DNA from 2 places in the Pseudoalteromonas sp. MM1 genome. Region 1 is predicted to be linked to the other one. Evidence: riboswitches for the same ligand, from Rfam matches in the RefSeq annotation. Region 1 holds a riboswitch; the other holds the start of a gene.

Evidence for each region. A riboswitch is a leader RNA that binds a small molecule or an ion and turns the genes downstream of it on or off. The one in region 1 is predicted to bind lysine.
Region 2: it holds a riboswitch for lysine, as region 1 does, so the genes downstream of both, dapA (4-hydroxy-tetrahydrodipicolinate synthase) here and lysC (lysine-sensitive aspartokinase 3) in region 1, are expected to answer to the same signal.

The regions. Positions count from the first base shown of each region.
Region 1 covers NZ_AP027922.1:2,183,377-2,200,105, reverse strand. Annotated here, with positions in the region: gene QUE46_RS09975 (TonB-dependent siderophore receptor) at 1-1,630, opposite strand, end outside; gene QUE46_RS09970 (peptide-methionine (S)-S-oxide reductase) at 1,807-2,298, shown strand; gene QUE46_RS09965 (hypothetical protein) at 2,651-2,947, opposite strand; gene QUE46_RS09960 (DUF4136 domain-containing protein) at 3,351-3,902, opposite strand; gene QUE46_RS09955 (ATPase) at 4,011-6,788, opposite strand; gene QUE46_RS09950 (hypothetical protein) at 6,785-7,333, opposite strand; gene QUE46_RS09945 (hypothetical protein) at 7,337-8,608, opposite strand; gene nhaD (sodium:proton antiporter NhaD) at 8,821-10,068, shown strand; lysine riboswitch at 10,167-10,339, shown strand; gene lysC (lysine-sensitive aspartokinase 3) at 10,414-11,799, shown strand; gene QUE46_RS09930 (4'-phosphopantetheinyl transferase superfamily protein) at 11,817-12,560, opposite strand; gene QUE46_RS09925 (sodium-dependent transporter) at 12,699-14,021, shown strand; gene QUE46_RS09920 (2-hydroxyacid dehydrogenase) at 14,089-15,069, opposite strand; gene QUE46_RS09915 (glutathione peroxidase) at 15,372-15,923, opposite strand; gene QUE46_RS09910 (NAD(P)-dependent oxidoreductase) at 16,040-16,729, shown strand, end outside.
Region 2 covers NZ_AP027922.1:214,263-230,991, forward strand. Annotated here, with positions in the region: gene QUE46_RS01035 (PLP-dependent decarboxylase) at 1-419, opposite strand, end outside; gene QUE46_RS01040 (2,3,4,5-tetrahydropyridine-2,6-dicarboxylate N-succinyltransferase) at 419-1,159, opposite strand; gene dapA (4-hydroxy-tetrahydrodipicolinate synthase) at 1,175-2,059, opposite strand; lysine riboswitch at 2,188-2,384, opposite strand; gene QUE46_RS01050 (DNA-3-methyladenine glycosylase I) at 2,576-3,280, shown strand; gene QUE46_RS01055 (YdiU family protein) at 3,283-4,689, shown strand; gene QUE46_RS01060 (OmpA family protein) at 5,025-6,083, shown strand; gene acnB (bifunctional aconitate hydratase 2/2-methylisocitrate dehydratase) at 6,393-8,990, shown strand; gene QUE46_RS01070 (hypothetical protein) at 9,209-13,387, shown strand; gene QUE46_RS01075 (2OG-Fe dioxygenase family protein) at 13,608-14,240, shown strand; gene QUE46_RS01080 (cysteine desulfurase-like protein) at 14,250-15,485, shown strand; gene QUE46_RS01085 (2OG-Fe(II) oxygenase) at 15,560-16,264, opposite strand; gene QUE46_RS01090 (thioesterase family protein) at 16,301-16,690, shown strand.

The DNA of each region.
Region 1 (16,729 bases):
ATTCTAAAATATCAGTTGGGTTGTACACAGCGCCGAGTGTTAAACGGTGATCAGGAAAGTTTAACGCGTAAAAACTGGCATCAATATCGGCTGCGCCGTAGTTTTCTGATTTATGCAAATAGGTATAGCTAGCAATAAGTTTTGCCGTATCAAAGTGTTTAGTCGCTAAAAATTCAACCCCTGCAGTATCAATATCAACGGGGTTTGCAAAGCGCGCAGAGGTGGAGTCAAAATTAAAAGTCCAGTCGGTTAAATTATTATCTTTTCGATAAAAAATAGCCGAGTTTAACTGCCAGCTTTGCTCTTCAAGTAATAAGCCAAGCTCTAAGTTTGACGTTGTTTCGCGCTCAAGGTTGTAGTTACTTCTAAATAACCCGCCAGAATCGCTGCCGCCAATGGCTGTGTAGCCTGCGACTTGGCTCGCTTGCGCGTATGATAAATAAATACTTTGCGCTGTGCCGTCACTGTTTTGGGTGCTTAAGGTTATATCACCAATAGCTGATACTTCAGCATCATCACGATTGGTATCATCATACGCAGCCCCTAAGCGAAAAGTAAGCTGCTGATTCGCTTTTAAAGCCATAGTGTATTGGGGCAATACGCTCAGCTTATAATATTTTCGTGAGGTAAAGTTGTTTTCAAGTGTGGTTGATTCAATCGAGTCATCAATAAATTGTGCCGAGTAATTTATTGCCAGTGCATCGCTTTGTGTATGGCGACCCGAAAGAGCAAGCGATTTAACTTCACTTTTATGAAAAGCTTCAAATACACTTGGGTTTTCGCGCGAGTAAATATAGTGATCGTCATGGGTACGGTAATACGCCGATACTTCAAAGTGACTGTTTTCAGCATAGTTTTGCTTGTGATTAAGCATCCAAAGGCGTGTTTCTAGATCTTCAGTTTCGTTAACGCCAAAAGGGGTATATAAGTTAGGCCAGCCAAAAAACTTATCTTGCGAGCCATAAAATAAGTCGGTCTGACTATGCTCGCTTGCTAATTGCACGCGTGCTGAGGCGCGCGAAAAGTCATGGTCGCCATTATCAATGGTGCCATCACTTTGCGAGTGAGAGTACTCACCTTCAAAGCCCAGGGTATAGTTAGCTAAGCTATCAAGTTGAGTGTTTTTAGCAGCGTGAATACTTTGCAGGTTAAAGTCGTTCGTACCAGTGCCAAGCGATACACTACCGCCAGTAATAATTGGTTTCCAACCAAACGAAACTGTACCTACAGAGCTGTTCATACCGTACAGTGCGTTATCAGCACCGGTTAAAACATCTGGGCCACTTAGCATTTGTGGTGCAATAGGTATTTCAGCAAAATAATGGCCAGATTGCGGGTCAAGCAGGGTAGCGCTTCCTACTCTAAAACCTGTGTTTTCAAAAATCCCACCACGAATAGTTACATCAGCTTGCGCTTCAGCCATATTACGAGATTGAAGATCAACACGTGGGTCGTACTCTAAATTAGAAATAGGCGAGTCAAATGTACCCACAGGCAGTTTATTGGCTGTAGGTGAGGCTTCAACCGTTATTTGCTCGATTGATGACTCATTAGGTAGCGTATTAGCATAAGCAAATGGGGTAACGCTGCATAAAAGGGCAGGTAATATAATGTGTGATGTGCAGTTCATGTGTTTCTCGTCGTTTTTTATTTGAAGCTGCGGTTACAATAAATTTCAAAGCTCATATTTGAGCATGATAAAATAGCCAAATATAACAGCAGTCATTTTGTGCGCGATTGTACATTAATTTGTTAATAACTGCATTTGATAACCATTCACACTTTTCTCATTAGGTAACATTTATAATGAATACTAAAGAACACAATACTATTTACTTTGCTGGTGGCTGCCTGTGGGGCGTACAAGAGTTTATGAAACACTTACCAGGCGTAATAAGTACTGAAGCAGGACGCGCTAATGGTACAACTAAAACGACAGGTGGCGACTACGATGGTTATGCAGAATGCGTAAAGGTAATTTTTGACCCAAACGCCGTTAGCCTAAATAAGCTGTTTGACTACTTTTTTGAAATTATTGACCCATACAGTATTAATAAACAAGGAGATGACGTAGGCCCTAAATACCGCACTGCTATTTACAGTAAAAACCAAAACCATTTAGACGCAGCAAGAAATTATATAAATAAGCGCAGTGATGCAGAAAAAATTGTTGTACAGGTAGAGCTGCTTACTAATTACGTACCAAGCGATGCTGAACACCAAGACCGTTTAACTAACCACCCAGATGACTATTGCCATATACCCTTTGAGTTATTGTATAAATACAAAACGAATTAATAAAAACTATTGTTTATTTTTTCTTTGAGCTTTTTTGCTTAGTTTTTTCTTTTTTCGCGGAAACATGTCTCTACTTAGGTATGGTACTGCTAAAAAAAAGATCCCACATCCTAAGTAAAAAAAAAGGTTAAAAAGATAAGTAAATGGAGAGGTCGAGAAAAAATAAACCTCAGATTCAACACGATAATCTGTTGGTGTAAGTACATAACCGTCGTATATAGATTTTACTGCGATTATGATAGATAAGGAGCCTATAGCCAAAAAAAACAAGGAGAATGCTATTTGATTTAATAACATTCTGGTATTACTAATATTAGCGTGTTTTATTTTTGGATTCTTTTTTGTTTTTTTATTATTTGATTTCTTCATGTTTACCAAAAAAAGTAATAAGCATAGCTATAAATATTCCGGCAAAGCCAACGGTTGAGAAAATTGAGCTATATTTACTTTTAATACTGAAAATATTTAGCAAGCTAGTTATTAATAAGAGTGATACTCCAAGTGTTTTTAAAACTCCTAGTGTTTTATTCAAATGTATCCATGTTTGACAATATGGGCACTCGAATTCAAAAAGCATCCCTTTTTTATTAGTATTTTTTATATCTCTATTATTAATTTTATTCTGACAGCTAGGGCATGTAGGTTTCATTTTAATCCTTTATTTAACCTTTTTAACTTCTCTTAGTACCCTAAAACCAATATAGCTTGATCTGCGGTTTACTTTAAATACCAGTCTTTGGGAGTGATGTAAATGTTTGTGCTCCTTTAGCTAATGTAAAACCTATTTATAAAGTAATACTGCCAAAGCTATTTTAAGAGGGCTTAAAATTTAAATTATATTTGAGAAATCATAAGTAATTAGAAGCTGCGCTTCTCGCGCAAGCAAGCTTAGCGCCTACAAGTAAAGTTTGACACGGTGTTTTGTATACGTGCAGCTTGCTGACGTGACGAGCGAAGCTCGTAATTATTTAGCTCTGCAGCACCAAAATATACACCCACAAAAAAGCTCACATAATGTGAGCTTTTAAAACTTATTTAAAGCTAATGTTAATTTACAGCTGCTTGTGCGGCGGGAAGTTGCTTAAAATATTAGCGACTGTTTCTTTAATTGATGCTTCGCGTTGCTCTGGCGATTGTTTTTTCTTTAAACGGCCCTCTTTAGCACCACGCCATATCAGCTGGTTTGATTCGCGGTCAATAATATCAATTACTAAAGTACCTACTTCGTACTCGCGGGCGCTAATATCGCGTTGAAAGCCCGTACCCCAATACCCCCAACGTGCGCCGTAGCCTACGTTAAAGCTGTCTACTTCTAGCTCTTTATCTACCGATGCATGGTAGTTAACTAACACATCAGCTTGGGCTGGATCTACTAGCCTCATCCCCAACGTTTGGCTAAGCTCAGCGTTTACAGCTGTTCGTACACGTTTTTCCATTAAACCGTTAATTTGGTAGTTTGTGGTATCTTTGGTTAGGCTCGCGTTTTCTACCCAAGCAAATGTTTTAAAATTACTAAAGTTGGCTGATTTGTCGTAATCCCAGTCTGGGGTTTGCGTACAGGCTGTAAGTAGTGCTAGCGCTGCAACAATAAGTATATTTTTCATTACCTTTGCTCCAATAAAATGCGTTAATTTAAAATAACACACATTGTTTAAATGTGTATTAGTTTAACGTCCTATATTTTAGTTTAGTTAGTTTGCCTTAACGGCCAATTAACTGTGTTCAACTTCTATCCAGTCTTTTTCGTCTACCCAGTTTTGGGCGCCATCTTTTACTGAACGAATAGGTACAATGTAATCACAGCTTACCTGCGGCTTAACTGAGGCAAATATTGGCACAAAGCCAAAGCTTAATGCGGTTTCTATGATTGCTTTTTGGTTTTGCGGGTCGATATCGGCCGCTTCATCTATATAAATAGGTATACGGTAAAGGTTTTGTTCTTGATCGCTTAATAAGTAACGAATAAACAACATGCCGCATAATAACTTAATAGTAATACGTGTGCCGTTTGAACCGGCTGAATCGATTTTTTCAAAGTGTTCGGTTTCGCCTGCGCGGTTTACCACTTCAAAACGAATATCAAATAAATCAGTTAAGGTGAGGCCCGCTTTATCTGATGCGAGTTTAATTAAGTGATCTTTTGCTTCGTTTACCGCGCTTTCGCTGTAGGGTTCTTGGCTTAGTAAATCAAGGGTGTCGCCTTGCTCAAACTGATGCGACGTGCTGATAATAGTATCAATACTATCAACCAGCATTTTGCGCGGTATTACGTTAATTTTAAACGCTTGCAGGTTAGAAATACGGTGCTGGCTTATGCCTTTATTAAAGCTATTCATCTCGCGGCGCAGGCGATCTAAGTCTTCGCGCAGGCCTTTAATGGTTGCGGCTACTTCGGTCAGAGCTACGCGTCCTTGGCGCTCAACGGCATCGCGTTCGTTATCAAGGTTGTGAAATGCACTAATTAGTTTTTGGTATTTAGTAAATTCGTCGTTTTCGTTATCGAACTTAGTAATGCCTGCGTTATATACATGCAAATAGGTATTACGCACGTTTATGTCAAAATTGCGCAGCTCTTGGCAGTCTTTATTAAAGTGATGTACTAAATCGCTTAAGTTATCAAAGTCGACTGTTATATCAATCATGTACGGAGTTACTTTCCCGCTGTATAAATCGAGAGTATGATCAATTCGCTCGCTTTTAACTTGGCGAAGGCGCTCGGTTTGGCGATTAATTTGCTCTTGCTTTGATTTAATTAACGAGCGTCTGTCTGCAATTGAGCCACTATTTTTTTGTATGTCTTGCAGGTAATCATCAACTTGTTCGCGCTCTGCTAATAATTGCTCTTTTAGCATGGCTTGCGCTTCTACCGACTGCTGCATTACCTCAAATTGCTCTAAACGTTTTAGGGCGCTCTCTGCGCTCATTAGCTCATCGTAAAGTGCATCTTTTTCTTTTTGTTTATCTGCCACGTTAGCGGCTACTTCGCGCTGTTGTTTAAACTCTTTTAAGGAGCGTTCAAGCGCGTCTAATTGAGCACTCAGCTGGGCTTTGTTTTCACCGCTTTGCATTTGCACAGGCGAGAGCTTTTTAAGTTTAATGCTTGCCCCAGGAAGGGTAAGTACACCGCCTTTTACGTTTTCACTTAATAGCGATAAAAACTCCCCAAAGGCGTCTTCGTCATCAATGCTTATATCGCCATTGCTGGTGGTGGCAAACGAGAGTAAGTCGGGATTTAAAATGCGCGATATTTCTTCTACTTCTTTGAGTGATAGGTCTTCGCGCATTCGAGTAAACAAATTAAATTCAAGGTTTTTAAGCTGCAGTTTTAAGCTTTTTATTTGTTTTTGCGTTTCGCTAATGCGGTAATCAAGGGTGTGCAGGCTTTGCCCTTGTGCACTGGTTATTGAGTGCGAAAGCGACTCGTAATCTTGCTTTAGTTGAACAAGGTTTGCTTTGAGGGTGGCTTTATTTACTAGTTCAAACTCGCTTTTTAAAGCGCTGTAATCTAAAAACCACTGCTCAATTTGGGTTTGTTTGCGCTCTATATCGCGCGATTGCTGCACGTATAAGCTTTGCTTTTGTTCAAACTCGTGTTTTTCGTGCTCTATGTCTTCAAGGGCAATGGCGAGTTCGCTTAGTTGCTCTTCTTGGTAGGTATCAAAGTCTATTAGGGCTTGGTCAATTTTTGGTGCGTAGGCTGCTAACTTACCTTTAAGCACGGTTTGGTTTTCAAGCATTGATTCAAGCGCACTTATTGGCTCTTGCATTGATTCAAGGGCTTTTAATTCACGTTTAGCCCGGTTTACTTTATCAAACGAGCGACGCCAGACTTCGTAAAAGTCGACCTTTGAGTTTGACATATGGCGCTCAAATACACGCAGCATAAAGCGTTTAACATCGCTTGCGCCTAATTTGTGTAAGTTAAGAATACGCCTAAATATTTCTTTATAAATGGCTGAGTCTTGCACGTTATTAAGCGGTATCATTTTTAAATTAATATCGCCATCAAACGGGGTAGCGCCGCCGGTAAGTAGGGCGTTTAGCTCTTGTGATTTTAGCTCTATTGGGTTGTAACCTTGCGTTTTTAAATGATTAAACAGCTTAGTAAATTTAATTATGGTATTACCTTGCGTGTACTGCGCTAAATCAAGTTTGCCCTGATAACAAAAGTACTGATGCGCGTAACCGGCTATTTTACCAAGGCCCGCCACACCAATAACGACCGAGCCATGGGGGAGGTTAGCTTCTAGTAAAATGTACGACTGATCCGATGAAAAATAAAACTTACGGGTTTCATCTAAATCGTGCCCGTCCCATTCGGTTAAACGTAAATCATTTATTAGCGGAAACTGGAGGGCGTTAATAACCGAGCTTTTACCGGTATTGTTTGGCGCACAAATAGAGCTGCTTTTATCAAGTGGGATCACACACTTTGCATAGCCTGCGGTATTAAGTAGGGCGAGTTTACTCAGTCCGTATAGGTTTTTCATTGCTCGTCCTCCGTGATGTAGGTTTCTTCGTTTACTTCCATAAGTGCATCAATGTAGCGGTGAATAGGCGCTTGTAGCATAAAGCCGCCTTCTACTTCGCGGGCTAAACCTAAGCGCACCATACGCAGGTAAACGTCTTTTCGTAAATCTGAGCCCGAAAATATCTCAAGCTGATCAAACAAGTGTTTGTTAATTTGCACTAAGGTTTGCATCAGTTCTAAATCGTTTACTTCGTCAAACAATGCGCGCATAGGGTCTTTACCCGTATTGGCAAAATGCTCAATTAAAATGTAAATAGTCAGTGCAATAGCACGGGATATTTTACCCATGTTTGGCGTGCTTTCGTCGCTGGCAAAGTAGTAAAAGCCGCGGCTGTCGTGCTTTAAGTCGTGGCCAAGGGCGCTAAATAAGGCGCTGTAAGATTCTATGTGCTGGTCAAGCTCTTGCCACATTATGTTGTCTTGTTCGCAAATATGGTAACCCGCACCTAATTTTTTATTAATGGCTTGCAGGTGTGTTAGCTCGTTTAGGTTTATATGTGTCATGTGTTACTCGTCTGCCTGTGTATCTGGTTGAGGCGCTGAATTAAATGGGTATAACGAAAAGTGTTGGCCGGCTATTTTTACGCGTGTTTTTTCATCGCTTTGGCTAATGTGAATTTCACTGTCGCTGACTAGTTTTTGGTATAAAAATAGCATTTCGTCGGCGTCTAGATCGGGGTAGCTCTCATCTAAAAATTGCAGTAATGGCTGGGGCTTTTTACGTTTTTTATTAAAGCGTTTTGCAAAGCTTGTTTTAACATCGTGATAGTCAGGAATATTAGGCGTTACAAAAGCCGGTACGTCTTGTTGCTCTGGAAGCTGGTATTCTTCGTGTTCAAATTCTACCAGGCTTGCCATGTAAGCCACTATATGGCGCTGCTGGCCAAGCGAATAGCGCTGCGCATCGCTTACAAAGTTTGGCTGTACCGCACTTAGCATATTGTCTACGCCATTTTTACGCACAAGGCCAAGCACTTTTGCTGCTTGGCGGGTAATTAAGTTATTACGGCGTAGCTCTTCGCGCAGTGGCATAAGCATATCGGCACTTTTACGTAAGCTTTCTCGGCCAACTAAATGCATTTCGAGTATACGGGTACGTAATTGCTCAAGCATGCGTTTGTCGTTGTAGGCTTTACCCGAGCGCTCTATGTGCTCTATTTGCTTACTTATTTGTTGTTCAATAAGTGTAAAGCAGGCATGAAAATCACCGCGAATATCGACCATTTCAAGCATCGGCTCTATGTATTCGTCAAAGGCTTCTATTACGGCTTTGTAGCGCTTTTGCAAAGATTGCACAGCGTGATCAGACTTAGCTTGCTCAACAATATTTAAAATAGCGTTTTCGTTGTGCGCGTAAAGCTTCATTATTTTACGTACCCGATCATCCATAATGCGGCTATAGCGGCGTAAATCGTCAAAGTCTTCCATTTCGCCGGCATTATCTAAACGCTTTCCTAGACGGGCTAAATCATCAACCAAAACGCTAATTTCTTGTGCTAAGCCTAGGTGTTCTTCTTGTAATAAAAAGGTGGCAAAGTCGGCAATGGCACGGTTAATTTCAAGCTGAGAAGATTTAGCCAATGGAATGAGTATATCTTGATTGAGCAAACGATTTGTTTCTTTGTATATGCGCTCGTTTGTCCACGTGGGCTGCTTTTGCTTAATGGCATTTTGTACGTCTTTTAGGCTAAAGTCGGCCATTTTAAAACGTTTAAATAATAGCTCTAACACACCCCAATGTTCGCTAAGGGTATTTAGCAGCTTTTTAGCTGGGATCATAAGAGATTACAACATCCTAGTATTTTATTATTGAGTTCTTAAAAAGGACTCATTATTACGTATTTTACCTGCATATGGTATTCGTTTTTAAGACCATTTAATAATAGTTTTTGCATATCTGTGGTGCTAGAATCCGCACCAAAATTAGGAACGCTTAAACGCAAGTTGTTTATGTGTCCTGTTAAAACTATATCAAAGGTTATTTAACTACCATGCTCCCCTCGATAATTTTAACCCTAATAGCGATTGCCTTTTTACTGATCGTTATAGAAGATATAATTCACGTAAATAAAGCCAAAACTACACTCTTTTTTGGCACGCTTTGTTGGATTATACTTTTTGTTAACCCACTCCATGGGCAAAGCCCTGCAACTATTCAGCACCTTCTTAACGAAAACATATTAGAAATAGCCTCGCTATGGCTGTTTTTAATGGCCGCCATGACCTTTGTTGCGTATTTAAATTCAAAAGGATTTATAGAAAACATTGTGCACCGGGTTATGCCTAAAAGCATTAGTGAACGACAACTTATGTTTTTAGTGGGGGGCTTTGCGTTTTTGTTTTCGTCTATTTCTGACAATGTGACCGCTACGCTTATATCACTTGCTGTGGTTATGTCGTTAAAGCTGGAAGCTAAAAAGCTGATTAAATACGCCACACTTATTGTGTTTGGGGTTAACTCGGGTGGAGTGTCGTTAATTACCGGTGATGTAACTACTTTAATGATATTTTTAGATGGCAAAGTGTCTATTGCAAACTTATTACTACTCATAGCGCCTGCGTTTATAAGTGTAATGTTACTGGCGCTTTTGCTCTCTGTTGGTATGAAAGGGCAAATAGAGTTTGTGGGCTCGCAAAAAAAACGGATAGAAAAAACTGACATTACCATCGCCATCATATTTTTATCAACCGTGGTAAGTACTTTAACCCTTAGCGTAATTTATAGCGTACCGCCGCTACTCACATTTTTATTTGGTTTATCGGTTATGTTTTTAGTGGCGCAATTTTTAATGCGTAAAAAAGACATAAACAAAGACATCATCGATTTTGTTCGCGAGATAGAATACGACACACTACTGTTTTTTGTTGGGGTGCTTTTACTTGTTGGCGCATTAAAAGAAATTGGTATTTTAAGTAAATTTACCGATTTATATACAGTAATGGCACCTGAGTACGCTAACTATTTAATGGGAATACTATCTGCAGGGGTCGATAACGTACCGCTTACTGCTGCGCTATTAAAAGCAGATATAATAATGAGCCAGCAACATTGGTTGTCGTTTACCTATGCAACAGGTGTAGGTGGGTCAATGCTTATAATTGGTTCTGCAGCGGGTATTATTGCCATGAGCAAACTTAAAGCACTTACTTTTACGAGCTACTTTAAATTATCGCTGCAATTATTAATTTGTTATACCGTAGGTTATGCAGGCGCTTACTTTATGGGTGGTTTTGTTTAATTTTTACTATAAATGCTTGACACCTAGACGTCTAAACGATAACTTTCAAAGCCCCGCTAATTAGCGGGGCTTTGTTTTATTAGCCAGCGGTTAATAAAACATTCAGAAGAGGTGCGATACTTAGGTATTTAATGGTAGGTGACGAACGCCCATAACCATTAAAGAGGGAAGTACTCGCCGAGAAAAACACTAGTACGTCGCTATTGTTTTTCGGTTTATGGGGCTGAATCCTCAAAACTGTCACCAATATAGGTGGAGAGCTTCTGGCAGCGGACACATCAAATGCATTCCTTTGCCAAGTTCTTCTTGTTTTTTAGCGGTTAAAATACCGCGAAAGGAGACTAAATGACTACCCAATCAGTGCCACAAACAGTACCAGGCGCAAAATCAGATTACATCGTTGCCAAATTTGGCGGAACCAGTGTTGCAAACTTTGAAGCGATGAGTCGCTGTAGCGAAATTATTGTTGCAGATAAAAGCGTGCGTATTGTAGCAGTGAGCGCCAGCGCCGGCGTAACTAATCACTTAGTTGCACTGTGTAAATCAAGCATTACCCCAGAGCAGCGCCAAGAGCACATTGACGGCGTGCTAGCTATTCAGCAAGCAATTTTAGATGAGCTCTCGCTTGATGCCGATTTAGCCGTAGGTTTTAACGAAACGTTAAAAGCGTTTCAAACGTTAGCACTTGAAACACTAACAACGGATCAGCAGCACGATGAGCTACTTAGTTTTGGTGAGCGCTTATCGTCGTACTTATTTGCACAAGTGCTACGTTTAAAAGGCTTAAATGCCGACCGTTTTGATGTACGTAAAGTACTTAAAACCGACAGCCAGTTTGGTAAAGCAACACCCAATGTTAAAGCCACAGCGCAAGCGGCTAAAGAGATTTTAATTCCGTTATTAGATGAGCAAGTAATTGTGACTCAAGGTTTTGTTGGTAGCGACGAATTTGGCCAAACAACCACGCTTGGCCGTGGTGGCTCAGATTACAGCGCAGCATTACTTGCTGAGGCGATTAACGCTAAAAGCGTACATATTTGGACCGACGTAGTGGGTATATTTAGCACAGACCCACGCTTATGTGCAAAGGCAACGCCAATTGCCCGTTTAAGCTTTGACGAAGCCGCAGAAATGGCCACCTTTGGCGCAAAAGTATTGCACCCAGCCACTATTTTACCAGCCAGCCGCAGCCATATTAATGTATTTGTAGGCTCTAGCCGCGAGCCAGAGCGCGGTGGCACGTGGATTGAGCGTGAAAAGTCACAGCAGCCGGGTATACGCGCTGTAACGCAGCGTAAAAACCAAATATTGCTCACGCTTAAAAGCCCTGAAATGCTATTAGCAAGTGGCTTTTTGGCCAGAGTATTTACCATTTTAAGTGAGTTTAATATATCGGTAGATTTAGTGACTACCTCAGAAATTAGTGTTGCTATTACCTTAGATAACGCACCCAATGCCTCGCGCCCTGAGCTTGAGCAAGCGTGTTTAGATAAGCTAGCTGAATTTTGCCATGTGTCGGTTGAAAATAACTTAACCTTAGTGGCGCTAATAGGCTCAGAAATACAGCTACGCCAGCACGAAATGAACTTAATGAACGTATTAAAAGAGTTTAATATTCGTTTAATTTGTCATGGTGCAAGTAAGCACAATTTATGCTTTTTAGTAGAGCAAAGCGAGTCAGATACCGTAGTGCAAGCAATACACAGTCGCTTATTAGAAAGCGCTGCCTAGGCTTATATGCCAAGTAATTAAGTATCTAAATTTTTAAGCATAAAGCACCGCCAGTCGGTGCTTTTTTTATGCGCCACGCTTATATCAAACCCCTCATTGGCAACCATTATGGTGTTACTCGATGCTGTAAGGTTTAACAAAGATAATTCATCAAATACATTTGGGCTAAGCAATTGCGCTATTGGGCGGCTTGTTGCTTTAGCGAGTGCCTCTTTTAAGGTCCAAATTCTAAAAAAGCAGTAGGCTTGCTCTTTTATAGCCAAAGGGGCGGTAATTAAGTCAATTTCAGCCTTATTGTAAAAATGCTTTGCGAGCTTTTCGAATGGGCGTTTTAAGCTTATTTTTTCAATATCAAACCCAAACTCAGCCTTAGTAACATTAAGAGCTACACCAACTAAGCCATGAGAATGCGAAATACAGGTATTAATAACGCTGCGGTTTATATGGAGCTGCAGTTTTGAGCACTCTTCATTAAAGAGGGTGCTCATTTTATTAAGCGGTACGTGCGCGTATTGGGGCTGGGTATGCTTGGCAAGCTGCTTTAGCAATATGCGCGATGCTAGATATTCTTGCTTTGCTTGCATGCGTTTACGGCGATTTATAACGCTTAGCTCAAACGGGCTTAGGTACTGGGTTAAATCGAGGTGTTCTACATTAAGGGTGCTTGCATTAAACACTAAAATAGTATTGTTGCTAGGGGGTAAATCGCTATAAAAAGAGGGAGCAATGCTTAAGGTGTTTTTAAAAAAGTGGTTAGTCATACGCGCTTAAAATAAGTGAGTGCTGTAATTATGAGCGGTTAACAGCGCTTATTTATGCCAACAGCAATTTTATTACTCAGTTGGCATTAAATATGGTTTAATTCACAATAATCAAAGAATAACAGAATTTGTAGATATATGGCACAAGTGCGTGATGGATTTCAAAGCCGGTTTGGTTTTGTTTTAGCCGCTGCAGGCGCAGCAGTGGGTTTAGGTAATATATGGGGGTTTCCTACGCAGGCGGCCAACCATGGTGGCGGCGCATTTTTATTGGTTTACTTTGTTGTTATATTTTTACTTGCGCTACCTGCGCTTTATACCGAACTTTATTTAGGCCACCAAGCGCAAGCAAACCCAGTAAAAGCATTGGGTAATGCGTGGCAAAACACCAACAAAAAAGTAGGGGCTGCCGCCGGGTATATAGGCCTTGCGGGCGCTGTGGTTATGCTTAGCTTTTATTCTATTGTAGCTGGGTGGATGCTCTCTTACGCGATAGAGCCTATTACTACATTTTTTGGTTTTAGTGCAGCAAGCGAGTTTTTACACAGCGACTCTATGGTGCGAAATTTTATATTTACGCCGCTTATGCTTATTTTAACCGCCAGTATAATTTTAAAAGGGGTTAAATCGGGGATTGAAACTTGGTCGCGCCGTTTAATGCCATTGTTATTGGTGCTACTAATAGGTTTAATTTTTTATATCGCCAGTTTAGAAGGCGCCAGCGAAGGGTTTGCCGCTTATTTAATTCCTGATTTTAGCCAAGTGCTTGACCCAAATTTAATTATTGCAGCAATGGGGCAGGCGTTTTTCTCGCTCTCATTAGGGGTTGGCTGCATGATGATTTATGGCTCGTACCTGCAGCCAGATGCAAACCTGCCAAAACTAACTGCAAGCGTTGCACTGCTTGATACCAGCGTGGCATTTTTAGCCGGTTTACTGATAGTGCCTGCCATTTATGTTGCACAGCATAACGGGGTAGAGGTGTTTAGTGGTGGTAAACTAATTGGCGAAGGGCAGCTGATATTTGCTATTTTGCCTGAGTTATTTAGCACCATGGGCGAAATAGGTTTGCTTATAGGTTTGTTGTTTTTTGTACTAATGTCGATTGCCTCAGTGACATCTACTATTTCTACTACAGAAATACCGGTTGCGTTTTTAGTAGAAAACCACCGCGTAGATCGTACTAAAGCAACGTGGGCTGTAAGTTTAGTTGTGCTTGTATGCGCAAGTGCCATTATATTAAATTTTGAGTGGTTATTTGGTTTAGTAATTATGCTGTTTACCCAATACCAACTCCCGCTTATGGGGCTGTTTTACTTTATAACTGCAGGTTGGATGTGGAAACGCGGTAATAAGCTTCATAAAGCCAGCAGTGGCACGCATTACTGGTTTGCTCAATACATTCGTTTTGTTTGCCCGATATTAATGACCCTTGTTTTTGCAAACGTTGCGTTTGGCTAAAGTATTTTAAGCTTTACCCGTTATAAATAGAGTAAAACGGGTAAAGCTAAATTTACGGGCAACGGCTTTATAGCACCTCATTAGTTAAAGGTTTGTGCTCACTAATTTCTATTGCGTTTTGTATGGTGGTATTGGCAATTTCGTTAAGGGCTTCTTGAGTAAAAAAGCCTTGATGACCTGTTACTAATACATTTTTAAAGCTCACTAAGCGCGAGAATATATCGTCTTGGTTTATCTCATCGCTATGGTTTTTAAAAAATAGCTCCGACTCTTGCTCGTACACATCAAGCCCTAAATACCCTAGCTTTTTAGTTTTAAGCGCATTTATACAGGCTTTGCTATTAAGTAGCGCACCGCGCGAAGTGTTAATTAGCATTACTCCAGGTTTCATTTTATTAAATGCATTGTCGTTTATTAAATGGTGTGTTTGCTCATTCAGTGGGCAGTGCAGTGAAATTATATCGCTTTGAGTAAGCAGCGAATTTAAATCGGTAATGGTGTAGTTGCCAGGTGTTGCATAAGGGTCGCACACTAAAACATGCGCGCCAAAGCCATTTAAAATATTACAAAGTGCAAGGCCAATTTTACCACAGCCTATAATTCCAACTGTTTTGCCATGTAAGTTAAAGCCTAATAAACCGTTTAAATCAAAGTTGTCTTCGCGTACGCGGTTATAGGCTTTATGTGTTTTACGGCTAAGGGTAAGCATAAGTGCAACACAGTGCTCAGCTACGGCTTCTGGGCTGTATGCAGGTACTCGTAATACCTTTATGTTCTGAGCTTTGGCGGCAGTTAAATCAACATTATTAAACCCTGCACAGCGAAGTAAAATAGTGCTCACCCCAAGCTCTGCCAATTGCTCTATTACGGCTGCACTAACCGTGTCGTTTACAAATACACACACCGCATCAAACCCGTTAGCAAGCAGTGCTGTTTGCTCGGTAAGTGCTTGCTCAATGTAACAAATCTCTATTTGAGGGTATTTGTTAGTACTGCGCTTAAAAAAAGGCTGTTCGTATTTTTGCGTACTAAAAAAAGCAATGTTCATGTTATTTACTCCAAAGCTTAGCTGTTATACCAATTCGCATAATCAAGTGATCTATTTTGAGGATGGAAAAACGTGCTGATAACAAGGCAAAAAAATCGCTATTTAGTTGTTCTCGGCAATTGCTCCTGCATTGCTCTACCTTGTGCATCCATGCAGTCGTAAATGAGAGTTTTTTAACGCAGATAGCGACACGTTTAGCCCCTAAAAATGATTAAGCATTATTGCGGATTGGGTTATACATAACCTTAAACTAGTTTAATAAAGCATGCTTGAGTAACCACCAGTTTATTGATTTAGAATAATTAAGCACCTTTTAAAGCATTAAAGTTGGGTATTATTTTAGTGTTATTTAAATTATTAGCGCTCACCGCGCTAGGTAAGTTTGCCTCAATGACCTGTTTAAGCGTTTCGGGCTTGGTGCGCGGCGCATATCGTGCAACGAGCTGGCCTTGTGGGTTAATTAAAAACTTTGTGAAGTTCCACTTTACTGCGCGGTTTTGAGAAATACCACGGGTATGCGACTTTAAATAATTAAACAGCGGATGCGCCTCGGGCCCATTTACCATTACCTTACCAAACACTTTAAACGAAACGTCAAATTGTCCTTGGTAAAAGTCTTTAATCGCGAGGTTATCAAGCGGCTCGTTTTGGCCAAATTGATGACACGGAAACGCTAATATAGTGAAACCGCTGTTTTTATATTCTTGATAGAGCTTTTCTAGCGAACTTAATTGCACCGAAAAATTACATTTACTTGCTGTATTAACAATAAGTACTGTTTTGCCTTTTAGCTGGCTAAGCGCAAAGCTTTCGCTGTTATATAAAGGGGCACTAAATTGATAAATACTATCCATGGTTACCTACTTATTTCCTTACGTTGGAAATTTATAAAGACTTAATTCGCTTTTTAAGCAGCCGATTGACATAATCGGGCATAGTTTCTAAGTTAGCAGGAAAATAAGGCACTTTTATGTCAATCAATGTTGCATTTATAGGTTTAGGGGTAATGGGTTACCCAATGGCAGGGCATTTAGCAAAAGCGGGCTTTAATGTGTGTGTATATAACCGTACTCAAGCAAAGGCGCAAAGTTGGGTAGATGAGTTTGCAGGAAGCTTGGCCACCACGCCGCGAGAAGCTGCTAATAATGCTGATATTGTATTTATGTGTGTAGGTAATGATGATGACTTACGTGCGGTTGTTTATGGCGATAATGGTGTTTTAGCGGGGATGGCCGTTAATAGCATTTTAGTTGACCATACCACTACATCGGCCGAAGTAGCCCGTGAAGTAGCTGCAAAAGCAGCGTTGCAAAATATCGATTTTATAGACGCGCCCGTATCAGGCGGACAAGCAGGTGCTGAAAACGGTGTGCTTACAGTCATGGCAGGCGGTAACGAAGCTGTTTTCACTAAAGTGCAACCTGTAATGGCGGCATATAGCCGTTTTAGCCAATTATTAGGCGATGTGGGGGCAGGGCAGTTATGTAAAATGGTTAATCAAATTTGTATTGCCGGCGTAGTGCAAGGCTTAGCCGAGGGCTTACACTTTGCCAAACAAGCAGGGCTTGATGGTGAAAAAGTAATTGAAACCATTTCAAAAGGGGCTGCGGGTTCGTGGCAAATGGAAAACCGCTATAAAACAATGTGGGCAGGTGAGTAC
Region 2 (16,729 bases), 1.7 Mb from region 1:
CGCAGTAATACTTGCAGCTGCGTATTTTGCAGCTGCGCTTGTTGGTTTAACCAACGTACTTGATTGAGGCTTTCGGCAACAAAAATACGCACGCCGCGCTCAATAAAGTGTTTAATTTGTTTAGGGCTCTTTGCAGGCCCTGTGTTGAGCACGCGCTGCGAACTAATACCTTGTGCAAGTACTTGTTCAAGCTCACCTTTACTTGCTACGTCAAAGTTAAAGCCTGCACTGTCTAGGCATTGAATAACCTTAGAAAGCGGATTGGCTTTTACTGCATACCAAAGCTTTACATCGGTTTGCGCAACTAAACGGGTAAGGTGTGCGTTTAGTTTGTCTAAGTCGTAAACAAAAAAAGGGGTATCAAGTTGCTGAGTAAGTGTATTTACGGCGGCCTTGATAGGCGTGCTCAAAAAGCTCATTATCGTAAAACCTCTTCTAGCAATAACGATGCATCGCTTTGTTCGTCGCGGTATTTAACAATTAACGCACACGACATGCTTAGGCCTTGCTCACGAGCCCATTCATTAGACGCTGGGCGAGAGCCAGGTATTACAATTGCGTATTCTGGAATTGGCTCGCCTTTATCAAGCTGACGCTCATTAACGCAGTCGTATACCGGAATGGTTGCAGATAAACGTACGCCTGGTGCCAGTACTGCACCTTTTTTAACAACTACGCCTTCAACAATGACACAACCAGCACCAATAAATGCATCGTCTTCAACCACGACTGGGCTTGCACCAATTGGTTCAAGTACACCGCCAAGTTGCACAGCTGCGCTCAAATGTACGTTTTTACCAACTTGCGCACACGAGCCTACTAATGCGTGGCTATCAACCATAGTGCCTTCGTCGATGTATGCGCCAATGTTTACGTACGCTGGTGGCATAATAATAGTGCCTTTAGCGACGTATGCACCACGGCGAACGCTTGAACCACCAGGTACCATACGTACGCCGTCGTCAGTACTAAACTCTTGCGGTGCAAGGTTGTGTTTATCTACAAAACCACCTGCAAACTCAGTGTTAGTGCCATTTTTAAAGGCTTCTAAAATGCCTTGTTTTACTTCTACGTTAGCTTCCCATTGGCCGCTTTCGTTTTGTGATGCTGCGCGTACTGCGCCCGATTCTAAATTATTTAGTAGTTCTAACCAGCTCATTATAAAAACCTGTATTTAATGCCAAGATAAAATGGTGTCGTTTGCAGTGGTAATGCAATCGGTTTGCGTTAACTCAAGGTGTGTTAAAGGTGGGCGCAGCAACGGGCTACTTAAGCGGCCTTGTTGGTGCATTAGCACTTTAACGGGAATAGGGTTTGCTACAGCAAATAGGCTATTAATAGCGCGAGTCCACTGAGCAAATAGATTGGGATGTTGGCCACTTAGGCTACGTTTTACAAACTCGTGTGTTTGTAAAGGCCATGCATTGGCCGCAACCGAGATTAAGCCTTTTGCACCGGCTTGAGCAAAGTAGGGCATAAGTGCATCGTCGCCACTGTAGAGCGCTAAATTAGGCGCGGCTTGTCGGTATGCTTCAAATTGGGTGATGTTGCCACTGGCTTCTTTTAAGGCCCAAAGTTTTGGGTGCGCTTTTAAGTTTTCAATGGTTTCGATAGGAATGCTTACACCGCTGCGCCCAGGTACATTGTACAACATACACGGATGCGCGCTTTCGTTTAATAAGCTTTCGTACCAATGTGTTTGACCTACAGCCCCTGGTTTTGCATAAAGAGGCGAGCCTAATAAGTAGCTGTGAATAGGTAATTGGTTACAGTAGCTAACCCATTCTTTTTGTTGGGCTAAATTACTACCGCCCACAGCAACCATAAGCGGTACACTGGGTTTTAATTGGCACACGTGCTCAACAATGCCTTGCTGCTCTTTAAGCGTAAGGGCTAAGCCTTCACCTGTGCTACCGAGCAGTAAAATACCGTTGTGTGCCGCTTCTTGTTCGCTAACAAGTGTTGTGAGCGTGTCGTAGTCAACATTACCTTGTTGATCAAACGGCGTAACAAGCGCTGTCCACAGTGCGTAGTCGTCTAAATTGAAGTTGTTGATCATCTCTTACGAACCTATAAGGTGTTCGAGATATTAAGGAGGCTGTATGATGTGAGCCGCATTAACGTCGTTCGAACAGTATTCGAAGAGCGAATGGGCTTAAAATAATAGGGCGCACGGCCTTATTATTTAAGACCAGAAGCTCTCCACCAAACTAATAAGCTGCTTTAAAGCTGCTATTGGTGACAGTCGCTAGGATTCAACCTAGTCGCCCGAAGTAATTGCTTCGCAAAAGCGTTTACCTCTCGGCGGTATTCCCCTGGCGTATGCTCACTGGAGTTTGCGCTCCTAACATACGCTACCTGAATAACGCACCTCTTCTAGCCCTTTGTATTTTGTTTTAACGCTAAGGCTTTAACAAAATACAATTTAAATAGGGTAATTGCGGCGATTAAAACATTTTAGCCGTCTAGGTGTCAAGCTGCTAAATATAGATTAGCTCATCGAAAATAGCGGTGGTTACGTATTGGCTGCTTTTCTCGTACACTAACCCTATAAGCAGCGAGGTATTTAATAAGTATGGAAAAATTTAGCGATATTTATAAGCGAGCGGTAGAGCGAAAAGGCTCTGAAAAAATGCTTAAGTTATTACTCGCAAAACCTTTATCTAAAAAAGCGTTAAGCACGTTAAGTGACGACGACTGGCTTGAAGAATTTACCCGAAAGGTTTTTCAAAGTGGCTTTTATTGGTCGGTAATAAACAGCAAATGGCCGGGCTTTAGAGAGGTTTTTTGGCAGTTTAGTGTTGATAAGTTATTAATGATGCCGCCCGATATGCTAGAGCAAAAAGCAACGGATGAGCGCATTATTCGTAATTATAAAAAAGTTAAAACGATTCCTGAAAATGCTTACATGATCCACGAAATAGCACAGGAGCATGGCAGTTTTAGCAAGTTTATTGCCCAGTGGCCAACAGATAATATTATTGGTTTATGGGTGCATTTAAAAAAACACGGCGCTCGTTTAGGTGGAAATACTGGCCCCTATGCTTTAAGAGCGCTTGGTAAAGATACATTTTTACTTTCGCGGGATGTAGAAAGTTACCTAAGAGCGCATAAAATAATTGATGGCGGGCTGCAAACTAAAAAATCACTCACTGCTGCGCAGGCATTTTTTAACGAAATGCAAAAGCAAAGTGGTTTAAGCATGCAAGAGCTGAGTTTAATTGTGGCTTACAGTGTGGGCGATAACCGTGTAGGCATAAGCCAACAAACAGAGGATTAACCATGAATCTAGTGCCAAGATACACAGACATAGCAGATAATTTCGCGATAGAGGATCAACCCTCAAGTGTTGCTGCCCCGCAATTGCTGCTGTGGAACGCATCGTTAGCTAAGCAGTTTAATATAGTTGTTGAGCCACAGCTGCGCGCTAGTACCTTTGCAGGCAATGAGCCACAGCAAATAAAGGCGGTAGCGCTTGGTTATTCTGGGCACCAGTTTGGGCGCTTTTCACCACGTTTGGGTGATGGGCGAGCACATTTACTCGGTGCTATAAGTGATGATAAAAACCAGCTGTGGGATATTCAATTAAAAGGCTCTGGCGCTACCCCGTATTCTAGAGGTGGCGATGGGCGGTGCGCACTAGGTCCAGCTATACGTGAATATATTATGAGCGAAGCTATGCATGGCTTAGGCATTAAAACCACGCGGTGTTTGGCTGTTGTAGGCACTGGTGAAGTTGTTTATCGTAATCCACCACAACCTGGCGCAATTGTTACCCGTTTGGCAAGTAGCCATATTCGGGTTGGCTCGTTTCAATATTTAGCAACTCAAGGTGATGTCGAGGGATTAAAAAAATTAGCTGATGTAGCTATTGAGCGGCATTACCCAAGTATTCAATCAACAGGGGCACAGCGCTATTTAGACTTTTTAGCAGCCGTTATAAATAGTCAGCTAGCGCTGGTTATTAGCTGGATGCGAGTGGGCTTTATTCATGGCGTAATGAATACTGATAATACCTTGATAAGCGGCGAAACTATCGACTACGGCCCGTGTGCAATGATGAATAGCTTTGATTTTGATACCGTGTTTAGCTCAATTGATAAGCAAGGTCGTTATGCTTATGGTAATCAACCAAACATAGCGAGCTGGAACTGCGCACGATTAGCTGAGAGCCTAATACCGCTGATAAATGATGACGACGAACAAGCTGTAAGTTTAATGACGCCTATAATCAGCCAGTTCTCAACGCTATTTAACGAGCTGTACAATCAAATGTGGGCGCAAAAACTGGGTTTAGCAGGTCATAACGAAGAAGATGTGGAACTTGTCAGTAAGCTATTATTATTATTTCAAGAGCATAAGCTCGATTACACCAATACCTTTGATGCCTTAACCGAGTCAATAAATGGTGGCAAAGTACCAGATGAATTAACGCAATGGGCCCAGTTATGGCAAAAAAGATGTGATGAAAACAGCTATAACCTAATGAGAGCGGCTAACCCAAGGGTTATACCGCGTAATCACATCGTCGAAGAAATCCTTGCGCAATATAATCAACACGGCGAGAGTGAACTGTTAAGTGACTTCTTAACTGTGATGAGTAACCCATATGATAAAACAGCTAATTTAGTCCGCTTTCAAGAGACTGGTGAAGACGACAAGGGCTATCAAACTTTTTGCGGTACTTAAGTACTGTAAATATATGTAAGTTTTTGATTATAAATAGTCATTTTTACATAATGCAGTGTACAATGATTGAGCAGTTATATACTCAGTGGTATTGTGCACGTTCATAAAAAGTAACTATTTATAAAATACCATTATTTATTAATTGTAGATTAGGTAAAAATTTTTACTTAACCTACAATTGGTGGTTGGAATGCCTGTAGATCGTTGAAAAAATTTATAAACTTTATTTTTCGTTAAGTATTGATTAACAAAAGCTCGGGTAGTGTGTACAAAACTGGTTGAGCTAGTACAGAATTAGCTACAATTTTCTAAGTTGTTAAAATGGGAAGAAAACAATGAAATTAAAATCACTTACAATTGCAATTGCGTTAGCTGCAACTAGCGCGTCTACATTCGCTGCCGATAAAGAAGAAGGTTTCTACATTGGTGCATTTGGTGACTACTATGATGCGTCATGGGAAAACATGCGCGCTCAAGCTGGCCTTGATGTAAACGAGTCAACTGGCTGGGGTGTAGAAGCAGGTTACCGTTTCAGCGATTACTGGAGCGCACGCCTTGAGTATGCAGATATGGACTTTAATGCGTTCGATAAAGCTGCGGGAAATCGTAATAATATTGACGGCGAGCGTTACGGTATTGATGCGCTTTACCACCTTGACGGCGGTCCTTTCTACGGCTTGTTCGGTATTAAAGAAATGGACGTAGTCGATGACAACACATTCTTAAACGCAGGTGTTGGTTACCAACACTTTATTACAGACGGCTTTTTCGTAAACGCTGAAACTGCGGTATATCAAGGTCTTGATAAAGGTTACACAGATGTAGGTGCTAAAATTGGTATTAACTACTTATTTGGCCAAAACTCTATGCCTGAAAAGCCGGTAGAGCCAGCGCCTACAGCAGTAGTAGAAGTACCTGTACAACCTAAAGACAGCGACAACGACAACATCTTAGATAAAGATGATAAATGTCCTAACACACCAATGACAGACGCTGTTGATGGCGATGGCTGTACTTTATATGAAGACCGTGAAGTAACAACTAGCTTACTCGTTACTTTCCCGCATGATTCAGCAGAAGTTGGTTCACAGTACTTTACTGATATCGCTTCAGTATCTGAGTTCTTAAAAGAGCACACAGATACAACAGTACTACTTGAAGGTCATGCTTCAGCTGTAGGTAATGCAAACTACAACAAGATGCTTTCTAAAAAGCGTGCTGATGACGTTGCTAAAGAGCTAATTAAAGATGGTATTGCTGAAGATCGCATTACTACTGTAGGTTTAGGTGAAGAGCGTCTTAAAAACACAGCTAACACTAAAGCAGCTCACGCTGAAAACCGTCGTGTAGAAGCACATGTAAAATCTATTGAACGTGTAAAAGTTAAGCGTTAATAGTTACTTACCTTATTTTAAAAACCCAGCTTAGTGCTGGGTTTTTTTATACCTTTAAAACAGCATGCGCAGTATTGATCTGATTAAACAAGAATGATTATTACTTAACAAACATTCATGAAAATAGAATTTACGCTTACCACTATTCATAATATTTATAGTCGGTATAATCAGTTGCTTAGCTGGATGGATTTTCATCTATACATAAAAGCTTTATAATCCCGCGTTAGAATACTATAAGTATTGGGTTACTTTTTTTTGCGCATGAGGCGCTACCGAATACTTTCACGTCACCAAGAGGGCAATATTGTGCTACAAGAATATCGTAAACACGTAGAAGAACGTGCCGCGTTAGGTATCGTACCAGCGCCATTAGATGCTCAGCAAACGGCTGATCTTATTGAACTAATTAAAACTCCACCAGCAGGTGAAGAAGAGTTCATCCTAGATTTATTAATCAACCGCGTACCACCAGGTGTTGATGATGCAGCATACATTAAAGCAGGCTTTTTAGCAGCAGTGGCTAAAGGCGAAGCACAATCTCCATTAGTATCTAAAGAAAAAGCAGCAGAATTATTAGGTACAATGTTAGGTGGTTACAACATCGCCCCAATGATTGAGCTTCTTGATGACGAAACACTTGCACCTATCGCTGTAAAAGGCCTATCAAACACATTGTTAATGTTTGATGCATTTTACGATGTAGAAGAAAAAGCAAAAGCAGGCAACGAGCACGCTAAAAAGATTATTCAATCTTGGGCTGACGCTGAATGGTTTACTAACAAACCAGCTGTTGCTGAAAAAATCTCAGTTACTGTATTTAAAGTAACCGGCGAGACAAATACCGATGATTTATCACCTGCACCAGATGCATGGTCTCGTCCAGATATCCCGCTTCATGCTTTAGCGATGCTAAAAAATGAGCGTGATGGTATCAACCCTGAAAAACCAGGTGAAGTTGGACCTATCTCACAATTAGAAGAATTAAAAACTAAAGGCTTACCACTTGCATATGTGGGTGACGTTGTAGGTACTGGTTCTTCTCGTAAATCTGCTACTAACTCTGTGCTTTGGTTTATGGGTGATGACATTCCGTTCGTACCAAACAAGCGCGTTGGTGGTGTATGTTTAGGTAACAAAATAGCGCCTATCTTCTTCAACACAATGGAAGATTCGGGTGCGTTACCAATCGAGTTAAATGTTGATGAGTTCAACATGGGTGATCAAATTGATATTTACCCATACGAAGGTGTTGTTAAGCGCCACGGTACTGATGACGTTATCTCTACTTTTGAACTTAAATCAGACGTAATTTTAGATGAAGTACGTGCCGGTGGCCGTATTCCTCTAATCATTGGTCGTGGTTTAACAGATAAAGCACGTACCTCTTTAGGTTTAGGTGCTACTGACGTATTTAAAGTACCAGCAGTAACTGAAGTGTCTGATAAAGGCTTTACACTAGCTCAAAAAATGGTTGGTAAAGCATGTAACGTAGCAGGTATTCGCCCAGGCCAATACTGTGAGCCAAAAATGACGACTGTAGGTTCGCAAGATACTACAGGCCCTATGACACGTGATGAGCTTAAAGACTTAGCATGTTTAGGTTTCTCTGCAGATTTAACAATGCAGTCATTCTGTCATACCTCTGCTTACCCTAAACCAATTGACGTAAACACACACCATACGCTTCCTGATTTCATCATGAACCGTGGCGGTGTTTCACTTCGCCCAGGTGATGGTGTAATTCACTCTTGGTTAAACCGTATGTTATTACCAGATACAGTAGGTACTGGTGGTGATTCACATACACGTTTCCCATTAGGTATTTCGTTCCCAGCGGGTTCTGGTGCAGTAGCGTTTGCAGCTGCAACAGGCGTTATGCCACTTGATATGCCTGAGTCTATTTTGGTTCGCTTTAAAGGTGAAATGCAACCAGGTATCACTTTACGTGACCTAGTACACGCAATCCCTTACTACGGTATTAAGCAAGGCTTATTAACAGTAGAGAAAAAAGGTAAAATCAACGAATTCTCTGGTCGCGTACTAGAAATCGAAGGTGTTGAGCATTTAACTGTTGAACAAGCGTTTGAATTATCAGATGCATCAGCAGAGCGTTCAGCAGCAGGTTGTACTGTTAAACTTTCTAAAGAGTCTATCAGTGAATACCTTGAGTCTAACATTGTTATGCTTAAGTGGATGATCTCTGAAGGTTACGGCGATGTACGTACAATCGAACGTCGTATTACAGCAATGCAAGAGTGGCTAGCAAACCCAGAACTTATGGAAGCTGACGCTGATGCAGAGTACAAGCACGTTGTAGAAATCGACCTAGCAGAAATTAAAGAGCCAATCCTTTGTGCTCCAAATGACCCAGATGATGCACGTTTACTTTCTGATGTAACAGGCGAGAAAATCGACGAAGTATTCATCGGTTCTTGTATGACTAACATTGGTCACTTCCGTGCTGCGGGTAAATTACTAGATGGCTTTAGCGGTCGTATTCCAACTCAACTTTGGGTAGCTCCACCAACGAAGATGGATAAAGACCAACTAACTGACGAAGGTTACTACGGTATCTTTGGCCGTGTTGGTGCACGTATCGAAACGCCAGGGTGTTCATTGTGTATGGGTAACCAAGCACGTGTTGCTGATAAAGCAACGGTTGTTTCTACCTCAACACGTAACTTCCCTAACCGTTTAGGTACAGGTGCAAATGTATTCTTAGCATCAGCTGAGCTTGCTGCAGTAGCTGCAATTTTAGGTAAATTACCTACACCAGCTGAGTACCAAGAATACGCGGCGAAAATCAACGCAACGGCTGCAGATACATACCGTTACTTGAACTTCCACCGTATGCCTCAGTACACTAAAAAAGCAGATAACGTAATTATTCAGCAAGCTGTATAATTAAACCTGTTTTAAAAAACCCGCTTAGGCGGGTTTTTTATTGGCTAAAATAAAATTCAAAACTTTCAGTAGTTAAGTTCTAAAAAAATAATTAGTAAATAAAGTTGAAAATTAACAAAAAGTGAACAATTATAAGTGGCAGTAACATTTGTTAATGATTGAGGGAGCAATCAACAAGTATTTTTTAGCTCCGCATTAAATAACTATCGGAGCACATAATGGAAAATAAAAGTAACTACCGATTAAAACTAATAGCGAGTACTGTGAGTGCGTGTTTTTTAGTATCTGGCTGTAGTTTTGATAAAGATGAGGATAGCGACGAAATTGTAAACTTAGCCCCCTCTGTAGTAATTTCTGACCAAGGCGAAATACAAGAAAAAACCAGCTTTTCACTTACTGCCAGCGCTTCAGACTCAGACGGGCAAATAGTAAATTATTATTGGCAGCATGACTCCACTTTAAACCTCAGCGCACAAAACCCAAACTCAAATGAAATCACTTATCTCTCACCCGACATTACAGAAGATGTAACCGTTAATTTTACAGTAACAGTAGAAGATGATGATGGAGCAACAACAAGCGCTACTCAGCAAGTATTAATTAAACGTAACTCAACGGCAGTTACGCTTAATGGCTTAATTACCGACAACACGATTAGTTTTGCAAATGTAGAAATAACCATAGGTGATAAAACTTATTCAGCTACAGCAGATGAAAATGGTGTTTACACAATAGTATTAGATGTCGATGAAGCCTTAGAGCAAACCCTAGTAAAAGTTAAAGCTAAAGGGCGGGATGATTTAAATCCTGGGGTTGAATTTATATCTCAGCTTAGTTCTGTTAAAAAGTTAGCTACGCAGGCAGGCGATGATGGCATTTTAGACAGTGATGAAAACTTTGGCGTCAACACAACTAATGTGACAACAGCAGAGTATGCACTGATTGTAAGAGACGGTGATGAACCGACAAGTGAAGATGAGCTAGATAATGCACTTTTAAATGTTGATGCTGATGAAAAAGTACAACTTGCAAGCCTGATTAAAATTATTGTAGATAACCCTGATTACGAGCTGCCGGAGGGCGTAGAGAGCACCCTCGATTTAGTAACTAATGAAGAAGCAGCAGAGCAGTTTGAAGAGGACGTTAATGAGCAAGATCCTGACCTAATAGAGCAAACGAAAACCGAAATTAAAGAAGATGAAGATTTAGTAACAGGCTCAAAAGAGTCATTGGTTGGTGAATATATAATTAACTCCCCGCGCTACTATGCAAATCCAGCCAGTCACTTAACTTTAAACGAAAACGGTACTGGTCAGTATCATGCAGTTACGGGTAGCTCACTAACATGGCAAGAAGTGAGTGGTAAAATAGAAGTTACTTTACAGTCTCCTGTACTTATTAATAAATACTCCCAGACCGAAGACGATGTTGAAACTGTTTATGATGAGCATTTAAATTCATTCTCGTTACAAGTACTCGGCGAAAACGATGTTTTTAAAACAATAGATATTAAAAGTGATATTACAGTTTACGAAAACAGCATTGAGGTGCAAAACAAGCAAGAAATACAAACCACCAACCTTATTCTTAAAAGTAAAACCTTAAGTTTGACCGTCGAAGATATTGTCGGTGAGTGGGAAATGGAGCGAACAGAAAGTCGTAATTTCATTAGTCACCTAGAGACTATTGCTTTCTATGATGATGGGACCGGCGCTGTTTTAAGTGATAATTCGGCACCGTTTGAGTGGGAGCTGACTAATAATAAATTACAAGTAACCTATGATGAAGGCGGTAGCGTTGGTACAACAAATTTTTGGTTTACTAAAAATTTAAAAGCAGGCTATCAGCTAGTTTCATTAGATACCACATCAGCGGATCCTGCCGATAGCCAATATGGCCTGATGATAAAAAGAGAAGCGGTGTCTTTATCAAATGATGACTTAGTTGGGCGCTGGCAGGGCTTTATTGGCACGTCACAACTTTATGATATGAACGTATTTGCCGATGGTACGATTATGTTAGGGCTAGGGACTACGTCTTTCCAAGGGATTCTTGAAGATGGCAATCTAATTAGACGCCGCTATGAGTATGAAGGTTACACCGTTAGCAGTTGTGAAGGATTTAATGAAACCTGTTACTTAAGCGCAGAAGTAACCCATGACATCATTGCAGTAGAAGATAGTCATTATTACTTATTAAGAGAGTTTAAATGGTTCTCTCCTGAAGGGGACATGTACGACATTCAGAGAAATTTACTTATTTACCAATATAGTAAAGAGCTGAGCTATTCAGAGTTTACACCTAACTTATTACAAAGCAGTTTTAATCTTTATAAAAGTGCTGGTGAGCAAGTAATAGAAGATCGAATCAGGGTTAATTACGATGACGGCTCACTTACGATAACAATCGATGGCATAGAGTATGAAGCGCAGTTAAATGAAGGCGTAATCGAATATCAAAAAAATGCGCAAACATGGCTTTTTGAAATTGTTAGTGGTGATGGCGAAACATACACTATTTGTAATTACCAACAAGGTAGTAGCTGTACACAGAGCGATAAAACAGTCTATCAATCTAAAAACCCACGAGTGACTTTAACAGCTCCATCTAATGAATTTGGTCAACTACAGCCTGCAGTACAAGAGGTGCCTTTTGCTCAGCTAGTTGGTTTTAATATAGTGCCTAATGAGGGCTATGAGGTTGATTCAATAGAGGGCTGCGAAGGTTATATTGAGGGCGAATATTATATTGCCTTTAGTGGACACAGTGACTGCGAAATTAATGCTACATTTGTGGAAAAGCCAGAAACAATATCAGGGCAATTTTTAATTAATAATCCTGATTACTTTACCTCTACCTCTTTCAAATTAGAGCTTAATGAAAATGAAGAGGGCGCATTTACTGGCAATAACCAGGTTGCGATCACTTGGTCTAAATATTTTGACGAAATTAGAGTTTATTTTTCTGATGAGTATGTCTTAAATGAAAGTGTTGCGTATGAAGTTGAAAATGGCACTCAAGTAGAAGTTAGACGTAAAGATGTAATGACCAGTATTGTACTAAAGGAACGTTTCGATTTAGGTAACGGCTGGTACCAAATGACGCAAAGTTTAAGTAAGTTTCGTAACGAGGAACTAGTTGAAGAGTGGCACAGTGATAGCCATGTTAAGTTATTTGATTCAGTAGCACCTCAAATTGATTTAACCTCAAGCGATTTGGTTGGTAGTTGGTCGTTAGGTATTCCATCTGAAGATACCGTGAAGGAATTACTGCTAAATGATGATGGGACAGGTAGCGTAGTCGATACTATAGATGAAGCGCAAATAGAGGACTTTACTTGGCTGCAAACAGCAGCAGGACTTAAAATTACGACTTCTGATAGCGTTGAAGATATCTATATTACCAAGGATATAGACCTTGGCTATCAAGTAATAATGCAAGGCCAGTATGAAGATGAAAAGCAAGTAAATGTTGCCATAATGGTTAGGCAAGAAGAGCAAGAAATTACCCCGAGTAACTTTACTGGGCGTCACTTATTTAAAGAAGGCCATGACTTAGAGACCATTTGGGATGAGCTACAAATATATGAAGATGGCCAAGTGTTCTTCACTTATTCTACAAGTTCCATTCAAGGTGAGTTTAAAGGGGGGAGCTTTAGCCGCAGCAGAAAATACGATCAACTAACAGAAACATACGGCTCCGATTGTGATTTGACTTTAGAGACGTGTTTTAATGACTATACAATGGATTATAGGCTTATTAATCGCAATGATGACTACCAAGTAGTTGAGCGTGTATCTAGAGCGTTTGATACAAATACGGGAGAAGAAAGCTTTTCTTACGCATCACTTTACTTTGAAAACTATATTGAAAATACAAGTACTGATAAGTTTCATGAGCATGAAATCCCTTTTGAAATTTACGAGCATAGTGGTGAGAACTTCGTAAAATGGGGAGTTTACTATGTGGATGGGTACGAGCTTTGGAAAAACGATATTAAAGCTGCATCACTTGAATTAGTCGAAGGTAAGTTTACCTACGAGCAAGACGGTCAAAGCAAGGTGATTGAATTTATTTCAAATGATCGCGATGAGATAGTGCTTTGTGAGTATTTACAAGGTACAGCATGTCAAAATCAAGAAGAGATGACCTTTACGATTTTTGAGCCAAGGTATGATGTTACAGTTTATTCAGATGGTAATGGTGTAGTAAATAACGGCGTTGAAAACTACACAAGCTTTCATGGCGATACGTTAACCTTTAATATTTCTGCAAATGCAGGCTATAAATTAGAGTCTATAAGCGGGTGTGATGGCGTTTTAGAAGACAATACATACACGGTTCATTATTTGGCGCAAAGCTGCGATATTAATATCGCATTTGAACTAATGGAGTGAATACGCTCTATAGTTTCGAGATAAAATTAGAGCGGTGATTAAATTTAATAAATTGGCTACGCAGCGTAGCCAATTTTTTTGAATTAAATTTTCAATAAACTAGAATTTTAGATCTTAAAATTTAACTTTTAATCTTTTATATCCCAATTTATGCTCAGAAAATCCTCCACACATGCATTAAAATCTCTTTTAATATTCTCATTATTTTAAGCGAGATTTTATGACTGCATTAAACAACCAGAATTTACTGCAACTTCGTTTTATTAACCAAGCAAATATTGATTTGGTTAAGCCTTCTTTTGATAACCTACCTGCTAATCCGTATGCAGATGGTGAATTTCGTAAGCGTCGTTACTCGGTAATTAAATTTCAAAATGGTGAGCTAAAACTTCAAGCTGCCAAAGCGTTTGTTCAAGACGATTCTATTAATACCTTTCAGGGTAATGTTGAGCGTACTTATGAAAATTTAGAGCAGAGCTTACTTGAGTCTCAAGGTATGAAAAGCATTGTAAGTGAGTTTTGTGAGCTTACCGGCATTGATGAAGGCCGTGATATTGAAATACATCAATTTAGAATGCTTGCCATTGATAGCGATACGCCCGCAGCACCTGAAGGTGTGCACCAAGATGGCTTTGACCATGTTTGTGTATGTGGTGTTTCACACGAAAACTTAGAAGGCGGCGAACTGCTAGTATACGAAAACAAGCAAGCTGAACCGTGTTTTAAAATGGAAATTAAAGACGGTATGTTTGCACTAATAAACGACCGTCAGGTTTGGCACAATGCAACGCCAATGAACAAAGTCGATACTAGCAAGCCAGGCTACCTGGATTGTTTTGTACTTACCTCTTAAGGAGTGCTCATGAACATAGCGCAATTACGTGAGCAGTTTCCTGCACTAACACAAACCGTTGATGGTAAATCGCCGATATTTTTAGATGGCCCTGGTGGCTCTCAAGTGCCGCAGTCTGTACTAAATGCAATGACTGCTTATTTAGGGCACTACAACTCAAACTTAGGCGGTGCGTTTTTTTCAAGTGATAAAACGGTAGAGCTAATGGCGAGTGCACGCCAAACAGCGGCAGATTTACTTAATGCGCCAAGTGCACAAAATATTGTGTTTGGCCCTAACATGACCAGCCTGACCTTTAGCTTTAGCCGTGCTATTTCACGCGATTGGCAAGCCGGTGATGAGATTATTGTAACTAACGCTGATCACTTCTCAAATGTATCGTCATGGCAGCAAGCCGCAGAAGATAAAGGCGTTAAAGTTCAAACCGCTTTAATTAACGAGGCTGATTGCAGCTTAGATATGGCGCAGTTTGAAAGCTTGCTTAACAGTAATACTAAATTAGTGGCTGTTACTTATGCTTCAAATACCACAGGCTCTATTAACGATGTAAAACGTATTATAGAGCTTGCCCATGCTGTAGGCGCATTAGTGTACGTTGATGCCGTGCATTATGCACCGCATGAGCTTGTAGATGTACAGGCCCTTGATTGCGACTTTTTGGCCTGCTCAGCATATAAGTTTTTTGGCCCTCACTTAGGCATGGTGTACGGTAAAACACAGCATCTTGAAGGTTTTACGCCTTATAAAGTAGAACCAGCTAAAGATGTAGCACCAGGTCGATGGGAAACAGGCACGCAAAGCTTTGAAGCCTTAGCTGGTTTTGTTGCCGCTGTTGATTACATTGCTGCAATTAGTGGGCTTGATGACAGTCACACGCGCCGTGAAAAACTAACTGCGGCTTTTGCTAAAACAAAACAGCACGAAATGGCATTGAGTGAGTACTTTTTAACGCGTTTAGTTAATTACCCGCGTATTAAGCTATTTGGCATTGATGACCTTGAGCGTTTAAACGAGCGTACACCTACATTTGCTTTAACCTTTGAAGGGCTAGAGCCCCGTGAAGTGTCTGAGTTCTTAGGCAAACAGCATATTTGTGTGTGGGATGGACATTTTTATGCACAAGGCTTATGTGAGCAGTTAGGCGTACTTGATAAAGGCGGTGTAGTGCGCATTGGTTGTATGCATTACAACACAACAGCTGAGCTAGATAAGTTATTTGATTTGTTTGATGAGTTACTAGGTTAAAGCCTTACCCATTCAGCACTTTAAAAGCCATAAGTAAAAGCTTATGGCTTTTTTATTGGCAGATTACTTAGGAGCTAGCCCTTAGGTGTACCGTATATTTGTTCAGCTCGGTTAAATAGCACCCACGAGGTTAAAATATACTTATCGTTAGAAATGGGCTTATTACCTCGATGGGTATGCGTAAAGTAGCCAGGGGCTATCACCATGGTGCCTTTTTTAGGGGCTATTTTACGTTTTTGATAATAAAACTCTGTTTCCCCGCCTTCTTCCACGTCGTTTAAATAAAACATAAATAACAAAATACGGTGCAATGCTTCATTGTGTTGTAGCTGTGGGTACACTTCACTATGCCAATAAGGGTAACCGCCTTTATTTACCTCGTACTTTTGTGCCTGAATATTTCCTAGTCTAAATATTTGCTGCACCAAAACAGGAAGCTGAGGCTTGCCCACCTCGTCAAAGTTCTCATGTGTTAAATCTACAACCTCCCCCGTTTTTGGGTGATAAACTTTTAGGCCAAAAGCGCCAATCAGCATAAAAAAGTGTTCTTCTACATAGTTAAAAACATGCTGTGCAGTGGTTTGTTGAATATGCTTTAATTGTTGGGCGTATTCTGGGTAACTGTTTAATTGCAGGTCGTGGCTGTCTTTCTTTTTTAAGTCCACACCGCCAGAGGTTACTCCTTGCTTTACATGCGGGCTTTTAGAAAAAGTGGTAATAAAGTTATCGCAAAAATCATCGCTTAACGCGTTATCAATAACGTGGATAAAGTCCGTCATGATTTACCTTTTTATTTAGTTATTATTTGGATTTTTATGTTTATTGAAAAAGTGATGCCGCGCTTTAGCGAAACAGATGCACTCGGACACATCAACAATACCGTACTCCCTGTATGGTTTGAAGCAGCACGTGTCCCTATTTTTAAATTTTTTACCCCCGATCTAAACCCGCATGACTGGAAGTTGATCATCGCTAAAATAGAAGCATCGTTTGTAGGTGAATTATTTTATGCTCACGAAGTAACAATAAAAACGGTAGTAGAGCATATAGGAAATAGCTCTTTTACTATTAAGCAGGAGGCGTGGCAGCAAGGTAAATGCTGTGTTGTGGGTAAAACTGTATTAGTGCGCTATAACTTTAAAAGCAAAGCTAAACAAAATTTAAGTGAAGCCGAAGTAGCGGCACTAAACGAGCACCTAGTTTAACTAGTTTACTACACGCAGCAAAAAGCAGTCATGTAAACC